Fulvivirga ulvae: one gene and its partner. The protein of the gene in region 1 interacts with the protein of each later gene in a pairwise test. Links are inferred from orthologs where the notes say so. Each region holds a gene or a part of one and is shown in the gene's direction. Other genes may lie near its edges.

Region 1 (8,309 bases):
TGAGGTTAAGCTATGTATCTGCGACTGATACTTATTAAACAAATGTTCAAGTATTGCTACCACCTGATCATAGCCTGCATCATGAATAGTGTGATGTTGTTCTTTTCTCATTCTGCTGCCATGCGGGTCGAGCTTAAGGTTGAGCCAGGGAAAGCCGTTCGGGTTGATAAGGGCCGAATGATCCCCCTCTTTAAATAACACCTCCAAACCATCGTTAGGATATTCCTGCCTCGTATACACCTTAAACGGATTTCTCTGGAGCTTCACAAAAGAGGTTTGAGAAGTCATTTTTCCTTCAATGCGCTCCATCTTTTTCATTCGGTAAATGAGTGTTTTTATTTCCTTGGTAGCTAAAAACATCTTTTGGGTAACCTCAGGGCCGGTGAGTGTTTGACCGTGAGATATAAAAAATGGTGAACTCAGAAAACAAAAGGCAGTAATAAAAAGATTGAAATTTATAATCACGTAAAAGAAATTTAAAGTATACTAATCTATAATTTGATTTAAAAAATGCAGATTTCAAAGAGGTATCTAAGGATTATTAACACAAACATCGATAGTACTTGAAAAGTTGAAATTATATTTAATTAATTATCTTCCGCTAAATCAAGGACATATAATTAACTGAAACGTTTCCATTATAGACCGATATTAAAAACCGGCATAATTTGATTTGCGCTATTCTTACCATATATCCATAGGTTTGGCAGAGTTTAATTATATTTGAATAGTGTGATGCTGAAAAAGACAATTACTATATGAATAAAAACTGTTCTTTGCTGCTTGTATCCCTTTTGCTGGCCTTTTGGGCCTGTGACACTGATGAAGTGGAACCTGATGAGGAGCGCCTTGGGGCGGCCTTTTTTCCATTGAAGGTAGGGTTGTACAATATCTATGATGTAGAGAACATCGATTACAAAATAACAGGAGAGGTACTAACGTCGAATTTCCAAAGAAAAGCAGAAGTTGTAGACTCATTTAGTAATCAGGCAGGTACAATATCATATATAGTGCATTATTCAACCCGGGAAACCGAAAATGATTCCTGGGAGTTTTCAACTGCATGGACTGCCCGAAAAGATGGAAACCAGGCAATTCTTATTGAAGAGAATATTCCCTATATAAAAATTTCCTTCCCGGTCGAAAACGGCAAAATTTGGAATGGAAACGCATTAAATGCCCTGGATTCCAATCTGTATGAAATGGATAGCCTTTACAGCCGGTATATAACTCCCGCTCAGGATACCATAAAAAGTACACTGACCGTAATACAGGGAGATAATCAGGATTTTACTGTAGAACTGGACAGGCGATTTGAAATTTACGGACTCAACATCGGGTTGGTATATAAAGAAGATATATCCTTACAGTATTGCACAGATACCGACTGCCTCGGGCAACAGCAGATAGAAAGTGGCCATGAGTACAGACAATATCTGATTGATTATGGAGGTGAGTAATGGAACTGCCCAGTCCCGGCCGGTAAAATAGTATGACAACATGTTGAAAAAACACCCGATATTGATAGTATTTGTTCTTCTCAGTCTCAGCCTTCGGGCTCAGGTAAACAGATACGTGGTTTTTTTTAGTGACAAAGCAGGCACGCCATATTCAGTAAATGTGCCTGAGGCGTTTTTATCTGCCAGAGCCATTGCCAGAAGAGAGGCACAGAACATACCCGTAACTAACGCTGATCTTCCTGTGGACCCCGATTATGTGTCAGGAGTAAATGCTACGGGAGCGGAAGTATTCTTTACCACCAAATGGTTGAATGGAGCTCTTATTCAGGCTGATGCAGGTGTGATCAGCTCAATAGAAGCACTGGCTTATGTGGACTCAGTAGTGTATGTTGCACCAGGCTCAAAGCTGAGCTCTTCAGGCAGGTTGTCAAAAGTTGAAGAAGAACTTCAGGTCGAAGAAGTTACAGATAATCAATTGGGTATGCTAGGGCTTGATCTGCTACATCAGGAAGGTTATCGGGGTGAGGGGCTGATCATTGCCTTTTTTGACGGCGGTTTTAAAGGTGTGAATACCGTAGATGCCTTTCAGCATATTTATGATGACCACAGGCTGCTATATACGATGAACCTTGTGGAGAATAATGATAATGTATATCAATACAGCACCCATGGTACAAGGGTTTTTTCGGCAACTGCAGCATTTTTAACAGATGCCTACGAAGGGAGTGCATACAATGCAGACTTTATGCTGTTTGTTACCGAAGATGCAGGCTCCGAATATCGAATTGAGGAATATAACTGGCTGATTGCGGCAGAAAAAGCTGACAGTGCCGGCGTTGATATAATCAATGGATCTGTTGGGTATTTTGATTTTGATGACGCAGGCATGAACTATACCTACGAAGACATGGATGGTAAAACCACTATTATCAGCCAGGCAGCTACATTTGCTGCCGATCGTGGGCTGCTGATAGTAGTGAGTGCCGGAAACGAAGGCAATAAAGCATGGAAGTATGTAACAGCACCTGCCGATGCCCAAAACATACTTTCCGTAGGCTCTGTCGATGGCAATGGACAGATCAGTAACTTCAGTTCCCTGGGGCCAACTTCTGATGGTCGAATTAAGCCGGAAGTTATGGCGTATGGTGGCGGAACCTCAGTGATCAATGATTTTGGGAGCATTATTAATGGTGCCGGTACATCCTTTGCAACACCACTTATTACCGGGTTGGCAGCCTCTCTTTGGCAGTTATATCCTGATCTTTCAAATAAAGAGCTGATCTCGTTCATCCTTGAGCACAGCAGCAATACTGATACACCCAATAACCAGTATGGCTACGGAATCCCCAGTTACCGGTTCATAGTATCAGGCGCGGAGCCTGAAGAATCGTCATATTTTTCGATATACCCAAACCCTGTAACCACGGATTTGCTGAATATAAGATTGAAGCAGCGCATGGAGAATGTAAGTATCCGTATATACAATGTTACCGGGCAGTCCGTAGGAACTTACGAGATTACACCCTCCGCATCCATGACCGCCACCATTTCACTGGGAGAACTAAAAAAGGGCATTTACCTTCTTGAGCTTCATTCCAGTCAGGGAGTGGAGAGTTACAGAATAGTGAGATACTAAACCATATTTTTCTATCTTTGCGGCATGGATAAACCAATAATAGCCCCATCAATATTGGCAGCAGATTTTGCCAATCTGCAGCAAGAAGTTGAAATGCTTAATGAGAGTGATGCTGATTGGATTCACATTGATATAATGGATGGAATATTTGTTCCTAATATTTCCTTTGGGATCCCCGTAACAGAAGCGATCAGTACACATGCCAAAAAGCCTCTGGATGTACATTTGATGATCGAAAAGCCTGAAAATTATGTGGAAGCTTTCTATAAAGCAGGAGCTGCTTCCATATCGGTTCATTATGAGGCTTGTCCTCATTTACACCGTAACCTGCAACAGATAAAAGATCTGGGATGTAAGGCGGGCGTGGCCATTAACCCCCATACTAATGTACAACTGCTGGAAGATATTATCCATGATATTGATATTGTATGCATGATGTCAGTCAATCCCGGTTTTGGCGGGCAGAAATTTATAGAGCACACGTATGCCAAGGTAAGGCAGCTAAGAGAAATTATTGTTGACGCCGGAGCGCACACACTTATTGAGATCGACGGAGGTGTTAATCAGCAAAACGCAAAACCCCTTCTGGATGCGGGAGCCAACATTCTGGTAGCAGGAAGCTTTGTGTTTAAATCTTCTGATCCCAAAGACACAATAACCAGCCTGAAGAACGTTTAGTCATCAGCGAAAGTCACTGGATGAAATTTAAACTGATATTCTCATTTTTTGTACTTGTTACCCATGGACTATGGGCACAAACCGGAAAGGTTAATGGTATAGTTCAGGATGAAAAGGGCAGTCCTCTTACAGGGGTGAATATTCAGCAGGAGGGTTCATCCACAGGTGTATTTACAGGAAAAGCTGGAAATTACGCTATTGATATTGATCCGGGAGAAGCGGTTACACTCTTATTTACCCATGTAGGGTACACACCTGAAAAACGCTCTGTAACGGCCAAAGCAGGCGAAACAATTCAGCTTAATGTGACTTTGACTGAAACAACCGAAGTGCTCACAGGAGTACAAATTGAGGGAGAAAGGGACAATAGGGATGAAGTAAGTGTAACCCGGATTAAACCCAAATCACTTGAAAGCCTGCCTACTGCTTTTGGGGATTTCAATAAAGTACTGACTACACTGCCCGGCGTGGTAAGCAATAATGAGCTTTCTTCAACATATTCGGTTAGGGGAGGAAGTTTTGACGAAAACCTTATTTACGTCAATGATATTCCTGTTTACAGGCCATTTTTGATTAGCAACGGGCAGCAGGAGGGCCTGAGTTTTGTAAACAGTAACCTTGTTGAATCAGTAGAGTTCTCCGCCGGTGGCTGGCAGCCCAAATACGGAGATAAGCTCTCATCGGTATTGAATGTAGATTATAAGAAGCCTTCTGAATTTGGAGCCTCCCTGACTTTAGGCTTGTTGGGAGGTACCGCCCATGTGGAAGGCGCCACCAAATCGGAGAACATTACTTATGTGGCCGGCGTAAGGCACAAGTCAGCCCAATATTTGCTTAACACGCTTGAAACTCAGGGTGAGTACCTTCCTAAGTTTACAGATCTTCAGGCTTATATCAATTTTAAACTTGATGACAGAACCTCATTAGGCGTGTTAACATCATATGGCCGAAACCGCTACTTTGTAAAGCCCCAGAGCAGGGAAACGGAATTTGGCACATTTGACCGTTCTTTCAGGCTTTTTGTAGGCTTTGCAGGCCGCGAAATACTTGAGTATGATACCTACCAGGGGGGGGCGAAATTAACCAGAAAATTATCTGACAGGTTCAGGTCCGAACTCATAGCTTCCGGAGTTTATGCCCTGGAGCGGGAGTATACAGATGTTGAAGGCGCCTACAGGTTATGTGATGTTGATAAGAATCTGGGGTCAGACACTTTTAACGAATGCGTTTACATCAGAGGCATAGGTAGTAACTACGACTACGGGCGTAACAACCTTGAAGCTAACATTATCAACCTTGAGAATAGAAATACCTATACTGTCAATGACAAAAATACTCTTGAATTCGGACTTGGCTACTCATATCAAAATATTGACGATCAGCTTAATGAATATACTTTCAGAGACTCTGTTGACTTTGTAATTGACATTGAGTCCCTGCAGGCTGATAATGAGATTTCCAGTGAACAGTACACCGGACATATCCAGCACACGAGTGACCTTACAAAGAGAATTACTACAACCTATGGTGTAAGACTCAACTACTGGACACTTAATGAGCAGCTACTGGTGAGCCCGAGATGGCAGGTCTCTTTCCGCCCAGGTTGGGTGCGGGATGTGGTATTCAAAGCAGCAGCAGGTGTTTATCAGCAGCCTGCCTTCTATCGTGAACTGCGGGATCAAAATGGAGAGCTAAATACGGACCTGAAAGCCCAGAAATCAATACACTTTATTGGAGGAATGGATTATAACTTCAAATGGTGGGGCAGGGACTTTAAATTTATTGGTGAGCTTTATTATAAAAGATTGAGGGATGTTGTCGCGTATGATATTGATAACGTTAAGGTACGTTACTATGCAAATAACAATGCAAAAGCTTACGCTACCGGACTTGACCTTCGGGTAAGCGGTGAATTTATAGAAGGTACGGAGTCGTGGTTTAGCCTTGGGCTTCTTAATGCACAGGAGGATGTAGACGGTGATGGCAGAGGGTATATCCGGAGACCTACCGATCAGCGGTTGAATATAGCCGTATTCTTTCAGGATCATTTACCTAACAATCCAACTTTCCGGGTCAGCCTGAATTTGTTCTTCGGTAGCGGCCTGCCATTTGGCCCTCCGCAAAATTTTGAAAAGAGAAACGTATTTAATGGAGATACGTATAGGAGACTGGATATTGGCTTCTCAAAACTCTTTTACCTCAATAGGGAAAAGTATGACGAGGAGCGACAACTGATGCTAAGTGCAGAGATACTGAATGTATTGGCGGTGTCCAATGCTATATCTTATACCTGGGTTACAGATGTGAGCAATAACCAGTTTGCCGTGCCCAATACATTATCGGCAAGGTTTTTGAATGTAAAGCTTTCTATTAAAATTTAACTGTTAAACATGAAAAATTCACTTAAGAGCATTTCGTATTTATTAATGATCGGACTGGTAGCCTTTGGTTGCTCTCAAAGATCCGTTACCCGGGTAAGCCCAGACCAGCAGATCGACCTTAGCGGACGCTGGAATGATGTGGATTCCAAAATGGTGGCTAATAAAATGGTACAGCAGTTTCTGAATAGTCCGCGCTACCAGCAATATGCCAGTGATAATGGAAAAACACCGGCTATTATCGTTGGTTATATCAAAAACAAAACAAGTGAGCATATCGATTCTGATAACTACATCAAAAAATTTGAGCTTGAAATATTTAATTCTGGCCTTGCCGACCTGGTAGAGTCTCCTGAATTCCGTGAGAAGCTGAGAGAAGAAAGAGCTGATCAGCAGGAGTTTGCATCTCCGGAAACTGCAGCCAAATGGGGTAGAGAGTACGGTGCTGACCTGATGCTTTTTGGCACCATGACTTCTGAGACTGATACTTATAATAAGAAGAAAGTAGTTAACTATATTACCACCCTTTATCTTACTGATATGGAAACCAATAAAAGGGTTTGGTATGGTCAGGAAGAGATCAAAAAATATATAGAAAACTAAAATTTAGTATTCCATCTAACAATATATCACGGCAGATCATTGCGTAACCACTCCGGAATTTTGATCTGCCGTGAAAATAACCTGCCATCAGGCACCCGTTTGTCTATTTAATCATGCTAGCTTCACTCTTTGAATGATCAATTTATATAAGAGTTTAATTTTCAGTATTTTATTGCTATTTACTTCATGTGCTACCTATTATGAAGTCAACCGCGAGTTTAACGCCAGTTTTGAAAAGGGCAGGCTCGAAGAGGCTGATAATGTATTGGCCAGAAAAGAGAAGAAAATAGAAAAAAGTAAAGAACGTCTGCTTTACTACCTGAACAGGGGAGTGGTACTCTCCCTGCTGGGTGAATACAGGGAGAGCAATGAGTATCTGGAAAAGGCCTACCTCTATACAGAAGATTATCGAACCAATTATTTAAACGAGGCAGCCGCCATGTTGAGTAATCCGACGTTTACTGCCTACCGTGGCGAGGATCATGAAAACCTGATGGTATTATACTATAAGGCACTTAACTATTTAAAACTTGGTGAGTATGATAATGCCCTGGTAGAATGCCGGCGACTTAATATTAGGCTCAACCAGCTTAGTGACAAATATAAAAGTGAAAAGAAGTATCAGCAAGATGCATTCATCCACACCCTGATGGGCATTATTTACGATGCCAAGAAAGATTATAACAACGCCTTTATCGCTTACAGGAATGCTCTTGACATCTATCGCAATGATTACCAGGAGATGTTTAACGTGCATGCCCCCGGACAGTTAAAGGAAGACCTGCTGAGAACAGCCTACCTTACAGGTTTCATGGATGAATATGAGCTATTTAAAAAGGAATTTGGCATGGAAGACTATAAATACGAGCCAAATGACGGAGGCACACTGGTTTTTTTCTGGAACAATGGACTTGGCCCTGTTAAAAGTGAATGGAGCATCAACTTTGCTGTCTTACACGGTGCTGGCGGGGTTGTGAATTTTACTAATGATGAGTATGGCTTTAACTTTCCATTTACTGTTCCTTATAATGAAGAAGATCAATCCACGAGCCTGAAAGACCTCGAGTTTTTCAGGGTGGCATTTCCAAAGTATACAGAAAGGCCGGAATACTATACCCAGGGCTCACTGCAAGCAGGCAATAAAAGCTATAATTTGGAATTAGCAGAGGATGTTAACGCCATAGCTTTCCGTAGCCTGCGCGAACGTATGCTCAAAGAATTTGGGAAAGCGCTATTGAGAGTGGCATTGAAAAAGGCGGCCGAACATGGTGCAAGAAAAGAAGATGAAGGATTGGGAGCAGCTGTTGGTTTCCTGAATGCACTGACTGAAAAGGCGGACACCAGGAATTGGCAAACATTGCCCCATAGTATTTATTACACCCGTGTACCCCTTGATCAGGGACAGGAAAAGGTAACTTTGATGCTGAAATCACCTCAAACGGGTACTTCTCATGAGGAAGTTTTTGAGTATCAGGTACAAAAAGGAGAGACTATATTCCAGACATACTCAGCCCTTGACTATAAATCAGTATTGGATTGGTGAAATGACTAAAT
Region 2 (8,506 bases), 2.2 Mb from region 1 along the record:
AATGAAGTTGTGGGTATTGCTGATATTGATACTAGAATGTTAGTTAGGCACATCAGGAGTAAGGGTGCGATGAATGCTATAATCTCATCTGAATTAAAGGGAGAGGATCTTCAGGCTGAATTGGAAAAAGTTCCGTCAATGGCGGGGCTTGAGTTGTCATCACTCGTTTCTACGAAGGAAAGTTACTTTATTGGGGACGAGAAGTCCCCGATTAAGGTGGCCGTGTTGGATTTAGGAGTCAAAACAAGCATATTGAGTAACCTTGCATCCAGAGGAGTTTATTGTAAAGTTTTTCCGGCGCGAAGTTCTTATGAAGAAATGAGAACCTGGGCTCCGGATGGCTATTTTATTTCAAATGGTCCGGGAGACCCTGCGGCCATGCAATACGCAGTGGATACAGTAAAGGATATACTGGCGGATAATCAACCATTATTTGGCATATGTCTAGGCCATCAGATATTAGCTCTGGCTTGTGGAGTATCTACTTATAAAATGCACCACGGCCATCGAGGACTGAACCATCCAATTAAGAATTTGACAATCGGGCTTTGTGAAGTGACATCACAAAATCATGGGTTCTCTATTTCAGAGGAAGATGTAAAAGCATCTGAAATAGTTGAGGCAACACATATACATTTGAATGACCATACAGTAGCAGGCATTAAGGTGAAGGGTAGGAAGGCATTTTCTGTACAATATCATCCTGAGGCTTCCCCCTGGTCCTCATGATTCACGTTATCTTTTTGATGAATTTGTTGAATTAATAAAATCTAAATAATAGATCATGAGTTTAATCGAAAGTATCCACGCAAGGCAAATCCTTGACTCCCGGGGAAACCCAACAGTAGAAGTAGATGTAGTAACAGAAAATGGTATTCTGGGAAGAGCAGCTGTACCGTCAGGGGCATCTACTGGTAAATATGAAGCTGTAGAATTGAGAGATGGTAATAAAAAGATTTACATGGGCAAGGGCGTTTTAAAGGCCGTTGATAATGTAAATAGTATCTTAGCCGAAGAGCTGATTGGTTTTTCAGTTTATGACCAGAATCTGCTGGACAAGATCATGCTTGAAGCAGATGGTACTGAAAATAAAGCTAAACTGGGAGCTAATGCTATCCTCGGTACTTCGTTGGCAATTGCTAAAGCGGCAGCGCAAGAGTCGGGCCAGTCACTTTTCAGATATATAGGAGGAGTGAATGCAAATACACTTCCTGTTCCTATGATGAATATTTTAAACGGAGGAAGCCATGCTGATAATGCGATCGATTTTCAGGAGTTTATGGTGATGCCTGTAAAAGCTGATACCTTTTCTGAATCGTTAAGAATGGGGACAGAAGTGTTTCATCATCTGAAAAAAGTTTTGTCAGGTAAAGGCTTATCTACTAATGTAGGCGATGAAGGTGGTTTTGCTCCTAATATTACATCTAATGAAGAAGCCATTGAGGTAGTTTTGAAAGCCATCGAAAAGGCTGGATATAAACCTGGTGAAGATATTTTTATCGCTATGGATGCAGCATCTTCGGAGTTTTACGATACTAAAAACAAGGTTTACAACTTTGCTTCAACTGGTCAAAAACTATCTTCGGATGAAATGGTTGATTATTGGGCGTCATGGGTAAGCAAATATCCTATTATTTCAATTGAAGATGGTATGGAGGAAGATGATTGGAATGGCTGGAAGAAATTAACTGAAAAAATAGGGAAAAAGGTACAGTTGGTTGGAGATGATCTTTTTGTTACCAACGTTAAAAAACTTCAAGAGGGTATCAATCAGGGAGTTGCCAATTCAATTCTTGTAAAGGTTAATCAAATTGGATCATTAACAGAGACAATCAATACGGTAAATCTTGCAAAACAGAATTCTTACAAGAGTGTAATGTCTCATCGTTCTGGAGAAACTGAAGATAATACTATTGCTGATCTCGCGGTAGCTTTAAACACCGGACAAATTAAAACCGGTTCAGCTTCAAGATCAGATAGAATGGCTAAGTATAACCAACTATTGAGAATCGAAGAAGAACTGGGAGAAACTGCTATTTTTCCTGGGAGAAATTTCTAAATATAATTAGACTAAAGGCTTCTTGTTACGTTATAGTGTACAGGAAGCCTTTTTCTATTTTAATATTTCAAAAAAATCTTCTTAACTTAAGGATATATATTTTTTTAACTACAGTGGCTATGAAACTCCCTAAAATCACAAAGAACTTCTTTTTTTTATTTAGTTTTTTCTTCCTGATATGGATGCTCTTCATTGACGCCAATGATCTGGTTTCTCAAATAAAGTTGAAGAATCAGCTGGAAACCCTGGAGGATGAAAAGGCATATTATTTGCAGAAAATCGAGGAAGTTAAAAAGGATCGGGAGGAATTGCTTAGTAATGATCAGTTGCTTGAAAAATTTGCCCGGGAGAAGTATTATATGAAAAAAGAGTCCGAAGATTTGTTTGTAGTTGTCGAAGAAGAAAAATGAAAAAACTCATTACCCTGATACTGTTTTGCGGCTTTGCTACTTTGGCATTGGCTCAGAAAGATGTGGATTTTGATAATAGCCCCAGCTTTAGTGAACGTATATTCTTTGGAGGAGGCTTGGGTTTTTCAGGGAGTAATCAGCAAACAAATATCTCTTTGTCTCCAATTGTAGGTTACATGATTACCCAGCAATGGTCCGCTGGTGTTGGAGTTACTTATCAGTATATCAAACTCAAAAACTACGATATATCGGATAACCTTTGGGGAGGGAATGTTTTCACACGTTACAGTATTAATCAATTTTTTGCACAAGCGGAGTACGACTATATAAATTTTGATTCAAATCTTCTTGATGATCAGGATGACAGGGATAGTGCTACCAGATTTTTACTGGGAGGTGGTATATCGCAACCCATAGGTAACAGAGGTGCAATCAATTTATTAGCTATGTATGATCTTACATACGGCAATGACAGTCCGTATGACTCACCTTGGGTATTCAGAGTTTATTTCTCCTTCTAAAGTTGTTTGAGCTTCAGCTTGCTTGCTACAGATTTAAGGTCTTTCACAACATTAATATTCAACGGAATACCATCTTTTAACCTAATAGCCTCCATTTCTCTTTCTGGATCTCCTGGTATCAATACTTTTTTTCCCTCTATGGCTTCCGTTGCCCTGAAACGGGCTATCCAGTTATCCATATGAGATTTAAACTCATTGGCTGGTCTGAAAGCATCTATGCGCATAGCACCAAGAAAATGTCCCAACCCTTCACCCACCGGATTGTCTGATAATGGCAGGAAACTTACAAATGGAGGGGCCCAAGGGCCGTAATTTGCCCCTGAAAATACTGCGGAGAATATATCCACAATGGAACCAAGGGCATAGCCTTTGTGGCTACCATGTTCCCTGTCTCCTCCCAAAGGCAGTAAAGCGCCGCCATTTTTCAATTCATGCGGATCCTTTGAGGGATTCCCTTCCTTGTCCTGTATCCAGCCATAGGGAGCCTCACTATTCTTTCTTTGCAGGATTTCCAATTTTCCATTAGCCGCTGTCGTGGTTGCCAGGTCAGCTACAAATGGCGGCTGCTCTTTTGAAGGGATTGATACGGCAATTGGATTCGTTCCCAACATACGCTCTTTGGCAAAAGTTGGTGCCACCAATGGACTGGCATTGGTCATTGCCATGCCGACCATGTTCCTATCCAGCGCCATCATAGCATGATATCCAGCGATACCAAAGTGATTCGAATTTTTAACGGAAACCCAACCGGTACCTACTTTATCAGCTTTATCCATAGCAATGGTCATTGCCTGTGGTGCCACTACCAATCCCAGCCCGCTGTCACCATCAATTACAGCTGTACTTGGGGTTTCATGGACTACTTTGATTTTTGGTGTGGGATTTATCCTGCCTGCCTCCCATAGCCTTACATAACCTATTAACCTTGCAATGCCATGTGAGTCAATGCCCCTGAGATCCGCCTTAATAAGTACATCGCTGGCCAGTTCTGCATCTTCTTGTGAACAGCCAATAGCCAGAAAGGTGTTGATGGTAAAATCCCTGAGTTCGTCAACTAAAAATATTTCCTCCATAAGGCGGCAAAATTAGTATTATAATCTGAATATGCGAGTGTATAATTTAAAAATGCCCATCAAGTACCTGATCCAGTACACCTTCTTTTAATGCATATGTAGATACTCTTATTTCACGGAAGTGGTGTTGCTTAAGCAGAAAATTGATCAGGCATGAAGCCACAACAATCATATCCACCCGCATCTCTATCATACCAGGTATGGCCATTCTCTCATCTCTGGTCATTGTGAGCAGATCATGGTGTATCCTGAAGTATCCTTCTAATGACAGCGGGACCTCACTGGCATCTTCATCTTTTATAATACTCCTTTGCTCGCAGTAAATATCGCTTAGTGTATCGAAGGTGCCGGAAGAACCAATTAGTGTATCTGTTTGATATTTTTTAATATGTTCAAGAAGCTCACCCAGGTTTGATCTGAGGTAATTTTCCAGTCCCGTTATTTCTTCAGATTGTATTGGGTCTGTTGTATGGAACAGGTCAAGGAGCCGCTGAGCTCCGATCTCAAAGCTTTGCTTCCAAAATATTTTATTACGTTGGCCGATAATGAATTCAACACTTCCTCCTCCGATGTCCATAATTAGTGCAGGCTTATCTCCAATGTCCAAAGCAAAATTAACACCTCTGAAAATTAGCTCCGCCTCTTCTACACCGGAGATTATTTTAATATCGATGCCTGTTTTATCCAAAATAGCCTTTCTGGCCTCTTCTCCATTAGCAGCATTGCGGAATGCACTCGTTGCGAAAGCAAATATCCGGTCAGTTGCAAACTTATCCAGGATGTCACTAAAATGCCTGATTGTATTTGTCGCCCGTTCAATGGCATCCGGCAGTATTTGATTTTGATTGATGCCACCTTTTCCAATCCTTACGGAAACTTTTTCTTTATGAAGCATCTGAAACTGCGAGTCATCTTGCCTGACTATGAGTAAATGGAAAGTGTTTGTCCCGCAATCAATAATTCCAATGTTTTCTTCCATAATAAAAAAATTAGCCAAATATAAAGAAATGAATAGTAATCAGGTGGCATAGCAAATATGCTACGAAGATATTTTTCCAAACACTTATAGCTGGTTGAAAAAAGTTGATAAACACTTGAATCCGTTCCAATTTATTTATCTTTGAAATTCTCATAAAAACATCAAGGAATGGAGAATAACAAACAGAAAAAGCCTATCTACACATTACCAACCAAAAAAGAGAAGTTTACTCTTTTGAAGGATAAAAATAAAGAAGCCTTACTTGGAGGTGGAGAGAAAAGAATAGAATCTCAACACAAAAAGGGCAAATTAACCGCTCGTGAGCGTGTGCATTTGCTTCTTGATGAAGGTTCGTTTGAAGAGATAGGAAAGTTTGTGATGCACCGCTGTAAGGACTTTGGTCTGGATAAAGAATATTACCCGGGTGATGGCGTGGTTACCGGTTACGGTACTGTAAATGGCCGGTTGGTATATGTGTTTTCTCAGGATTTTACCGTTTTTGGAGGGTCTCTTTCTGAGACTCACGCGGAGAAGATTGTGAAAATCATGGACTTGGCCATGAAAAATGGAGCTCCGGTAATCGGGTTGAATGACTCTGGCGGAGCACGTATTCAGGAAGGAGTAGTTTCTCTTGGAGGTTATGCAGATATTTTTTACAGAAATACGCTGGCATCCGGAGTAGTACCACAAATATCGGCTATTATGGGGCCTTGTGCAGGTGGAGCTGTATATTCTCCGGCAATTACGGACTTTATACTTATGGTAGAAAATACATCTTACATGTTTGTTACCGGGCCTAATGTTGTTAAAACAGTAACTCAGGAGACGGTTACAGCGGAAGAACTGGGTGGAGCCAGTGCTCATAGCTCTAAAAGCGGTGTTACTCACTTTGCATGCCCCAATGAAGTAGCCTGTATTAACGATATTAAGAAACTTCTTAGTTACATGCCTCAAAATTGTGAGGATGATGCTCCGGTAGATGCTTATGAGAGTGATTCGGACGAGATTGTACAGGCGCTTAATGATATCATACCTGATAATCCTAACCAGCCTTATGATATGAGAGAAGTGATAGAAGCCTTGGTAGATACTGATAGCTTCATGGAGGTTCATAAGAATTTTGCTGAGAATATTGTTGTTGGTTTTGCCAGAATTGGAGGCAGAAGTATTGGAGTCGTAGGGAATCAGCCGGCCTCCCTGGCTGGTGTATTGGATATTGATGCCAGTACAAAAGGAGCAAGGTTTGTCAGGTTCTGTGATTGTTTTAATATTCCTTTATTGGTTCTTGAAGATGTACCTGGATTTTTGCCGGGAACTGATCAGGAGTGGAACGGCATTATAACAAATGGTGCAAAACTCCTTTATGCCTTTAGTGAGGCAACCGTTCCAAGGATTACTGTTATCACCCGCAAGGCTTATGGTGGGGCCTATGATGTGATGAACTCCAAGCACATTGGGGCAGATATGAATTATGCCTGGCCCACGGCCGAAATTGCCGTTATGGGTGCTAAGGGAGCTGCTGAAATAATATTCAAAAGAGAGATAGCTGAGGCCGGAGATCCGGAGGCTAAACTCCAGGAAAAAGTCGATGACTATACGGAAAAATTTGCAAATCCATATAGAGCAGCGCATCGTGGGTATATTGATGAGGTGATTATGCCCGAAGAAACCAGGGCCAAGCTTATGAAGGCGTTTAAAATGCTCGAGAATAAAGTAGCAACGTTACCAAAAAAGAAACACGGTAACATTCCCCTTTAATATAGTGAGTAAAGTTGCAATAATAACAGCTGCAGGAAAAGGCATGGGAGCGGCATGCGCCCGCGAACTTTCTCATCAGGGTTATAGTGTTGTCCTAATGTCACGATCTCAGGGTGCCATTGATCTGGCTGCCGAACTCGGGGGATTGGGCTTGCAAGGTTCGGTGACGGAGAAAGAAGATTTAAAGAAACTGGTAAATACAACACTGGGTGAGTTTGGTAGAATAGATGTTGTTATTAACAATACAGGCCACCCTGCAAAGGGAGACTTATTGGAATTATCTGAAGAGGACTGGCATCATGGGCTGAACCTAGTGCTTTTGAATGTCTCCAAAATGGCTAAGCTTGTTACGCCCATAATGCAACGACAGGGAGGGGGAGTTTTTGTAAATATTTCTACTTTTGCTGCTTTTGAACCGTCCGCCAGTTTTCCTATTTCTTCGGTATTAAGGGCTGGTCTTGGCAGCTATATGAAGTTATATGCCGATAAGTATGCTGGAGATAATATAAGAATGAATAATCTACTTCCTGGGTTTATTGATAGCTATGATGTTGATGACAAGATCCTTCAAAGTATTCCTTTGAAGAGAGCAGGTACTGTAAAAGAAGTAGCAAAGACTGTAGCTTTTTTAGCATCAGATGAAGCAGCTTATATCACTGGGCAGAATATCAAAATTGATGGAGGATTAACACGGTCAGTTTAACAGATTTAGATAATGGATAAGAAGAGTCAAGAATTTTTAGAAGAATATTTGAACAACTCATCACCTACAGGTTTTGAGTCATCAGGGCAAAAAATATGGTTGGAATATATCAGACCATATATTGATAGTTATTTTACGGATACCTATGGGTCTGTTGTTGGTGTAATCAACCCTGAGGCTGAATATAAGGTGGTGATTGAAGCACATGCAGATGAAATCTCATGGTTTGTTAACTACATTACGGATGAGGGGTATATTTATGTGACCAGAAATGGTGGGTCAGATCACCAGATAGCTCCTTCAAAAAGAGTTAACATTTATACAGATAAAGGCATTGTGAAGGGTGTTTTCGGTTGGCCGGCAATTCATGTGAGGAATAAAGAAAATGAAGAGAAGCCATCGATGAAGAACATTTTCGTAGATGTTGGATGTCAAAGTAAAACCGAAGTTGAAGAACTTGGCGTGCATGTCGGTTGTGTCATGACTTTTGATGACGAATTAATGGAATTAAATCAGAAGTTTCTGGTTGGTCGTGCCCTGGATAACCGAATTGGAGGATTTATGATCGCTGAAGTAGCCAGAAGGCTGAAGGAGGAGAAAAAAGAACTCCCATTTGGGTTATATATAGTAAATGCTGTCCAGGAGGAAGTTGGTTTGAGAGGTGCAGAAATGATAGCAGAAAGAATAAAGCCTAACCTTGCGATCGTTACAGACGTGTGTCATGAGACCTCTTCTCCTATGTACAGTAAGATTGAGAGTGGTTTGCAGAAGGCTGGCAAGGGGCCAGTTCTTACTTATGGGCCTGCAGTACAAAATAATTTGCTTAAGATGATAATAGAGGTTGCTAATGACAGCAAAATACCTTTCCAGAGGGCAGCTGCCTCCAGAGCTACCGGCACAGATACAGATGCTTTTGCTTATTCCAATGACGGGGTGGCTTCAGCGTTAATATCATTACCCTTAAAGTATATGCATACTACTGTAGAAACTGCACATAAAGATG

The links.
Region 2: the proteins of rpe (region 1) and eno interact in binary tests that used the Escherichia coli proteins (3 or more experiments, as listed by UniProt). The link is inferred for Fulvivirga ulvae from one-to-one orthologs.

What each region holds. Positions count from the first base shown.
Region 1 is NZ_CP089981.1:5,414,803-5,423,111, reverse strand. Bases 2,224-4,947 are described here. They hold rpe (ribulose-phosphate 3-epimerase), read left to right. Parts: upstream 2,224-3,120; coding sequence 3,121-3,774; downstream 3,775-4,947. Other genes in these bases: LVD17_RS22820 (TonB-dependent receptor), read left to right, coding at 3,795-4,947; LVD17_RS22830 (S8 family serine peptidase), read left to right, coding at 2,224-3,096. Outside these bases: LVD17_RS22840 (DUF1571 domain-containing protein), read right to left, coding at 1-318; LVD17_RS22835 (hypothetical protein), read left to right, coding at 759-1,460; more of LVD17_RS22830, read left to right, coding at 1,501-2,223; more of LVD17_RS22820, read left to right, coding at 4,948-6,155; LVD17_RS22815 (penicillin-binding protein activator LpoB), read left to right, coding at 6,165-6,755; LVD17_RS22810 (COG3014 family protein), read left to right, coding at 6,889-8,298. UniProt on the Escherichia coli protein: Catalyzes the reversible epimerization of D-ribulose 5-phosphate to D-xylulose 5-phosphate.
Region 2 is NZ_CP089981.1:3,208,678-3,217,183, forward strand. What follows is about bases 1-2,921. They hold eno (phosphopyruvate hydratase), read left to right. Parts: upstream 1-784; coding sequence 785-2,059; downstream 2,060-2,921. Other genes in these bases: LVD17_RS13555 (FtsB family cell division protein), read left to right, coding at 2,179-2,469; LVD17_RS13560 (hypothetical protein), read left to right, coding at 2,466-2,921. Also shown: more of LVD17_RS13560, read left to right, coding at 2,922-2,990; LVD17_RS13565 (Ldh family oxidoreductase), read right to left, coding at 2,987-4,063; LVD17_RS13570 (Ppx/GppA phosphatase family protein), read right to left, coding at 4,110-5,042; LVD17_RS13575 (acyl-CoA carboxylase subunit beta), read left to right, coding at 5,211-6,800; LVD17_RS13580 (SDR family oxidoreductase), read left to right, coding at 6,805-7,503; LVD17_RS13585 (M42 family metallopeptidase), read left to right, coding at 7,516-8,506. UniProt on the Escherichia coli protein: Catalyzes the reversible conversion of 2-phosphoglycerate (2-PG) into phosphoenolpyruvate (PEP). It is essential for the degradation of carbohydrates via glycolysis.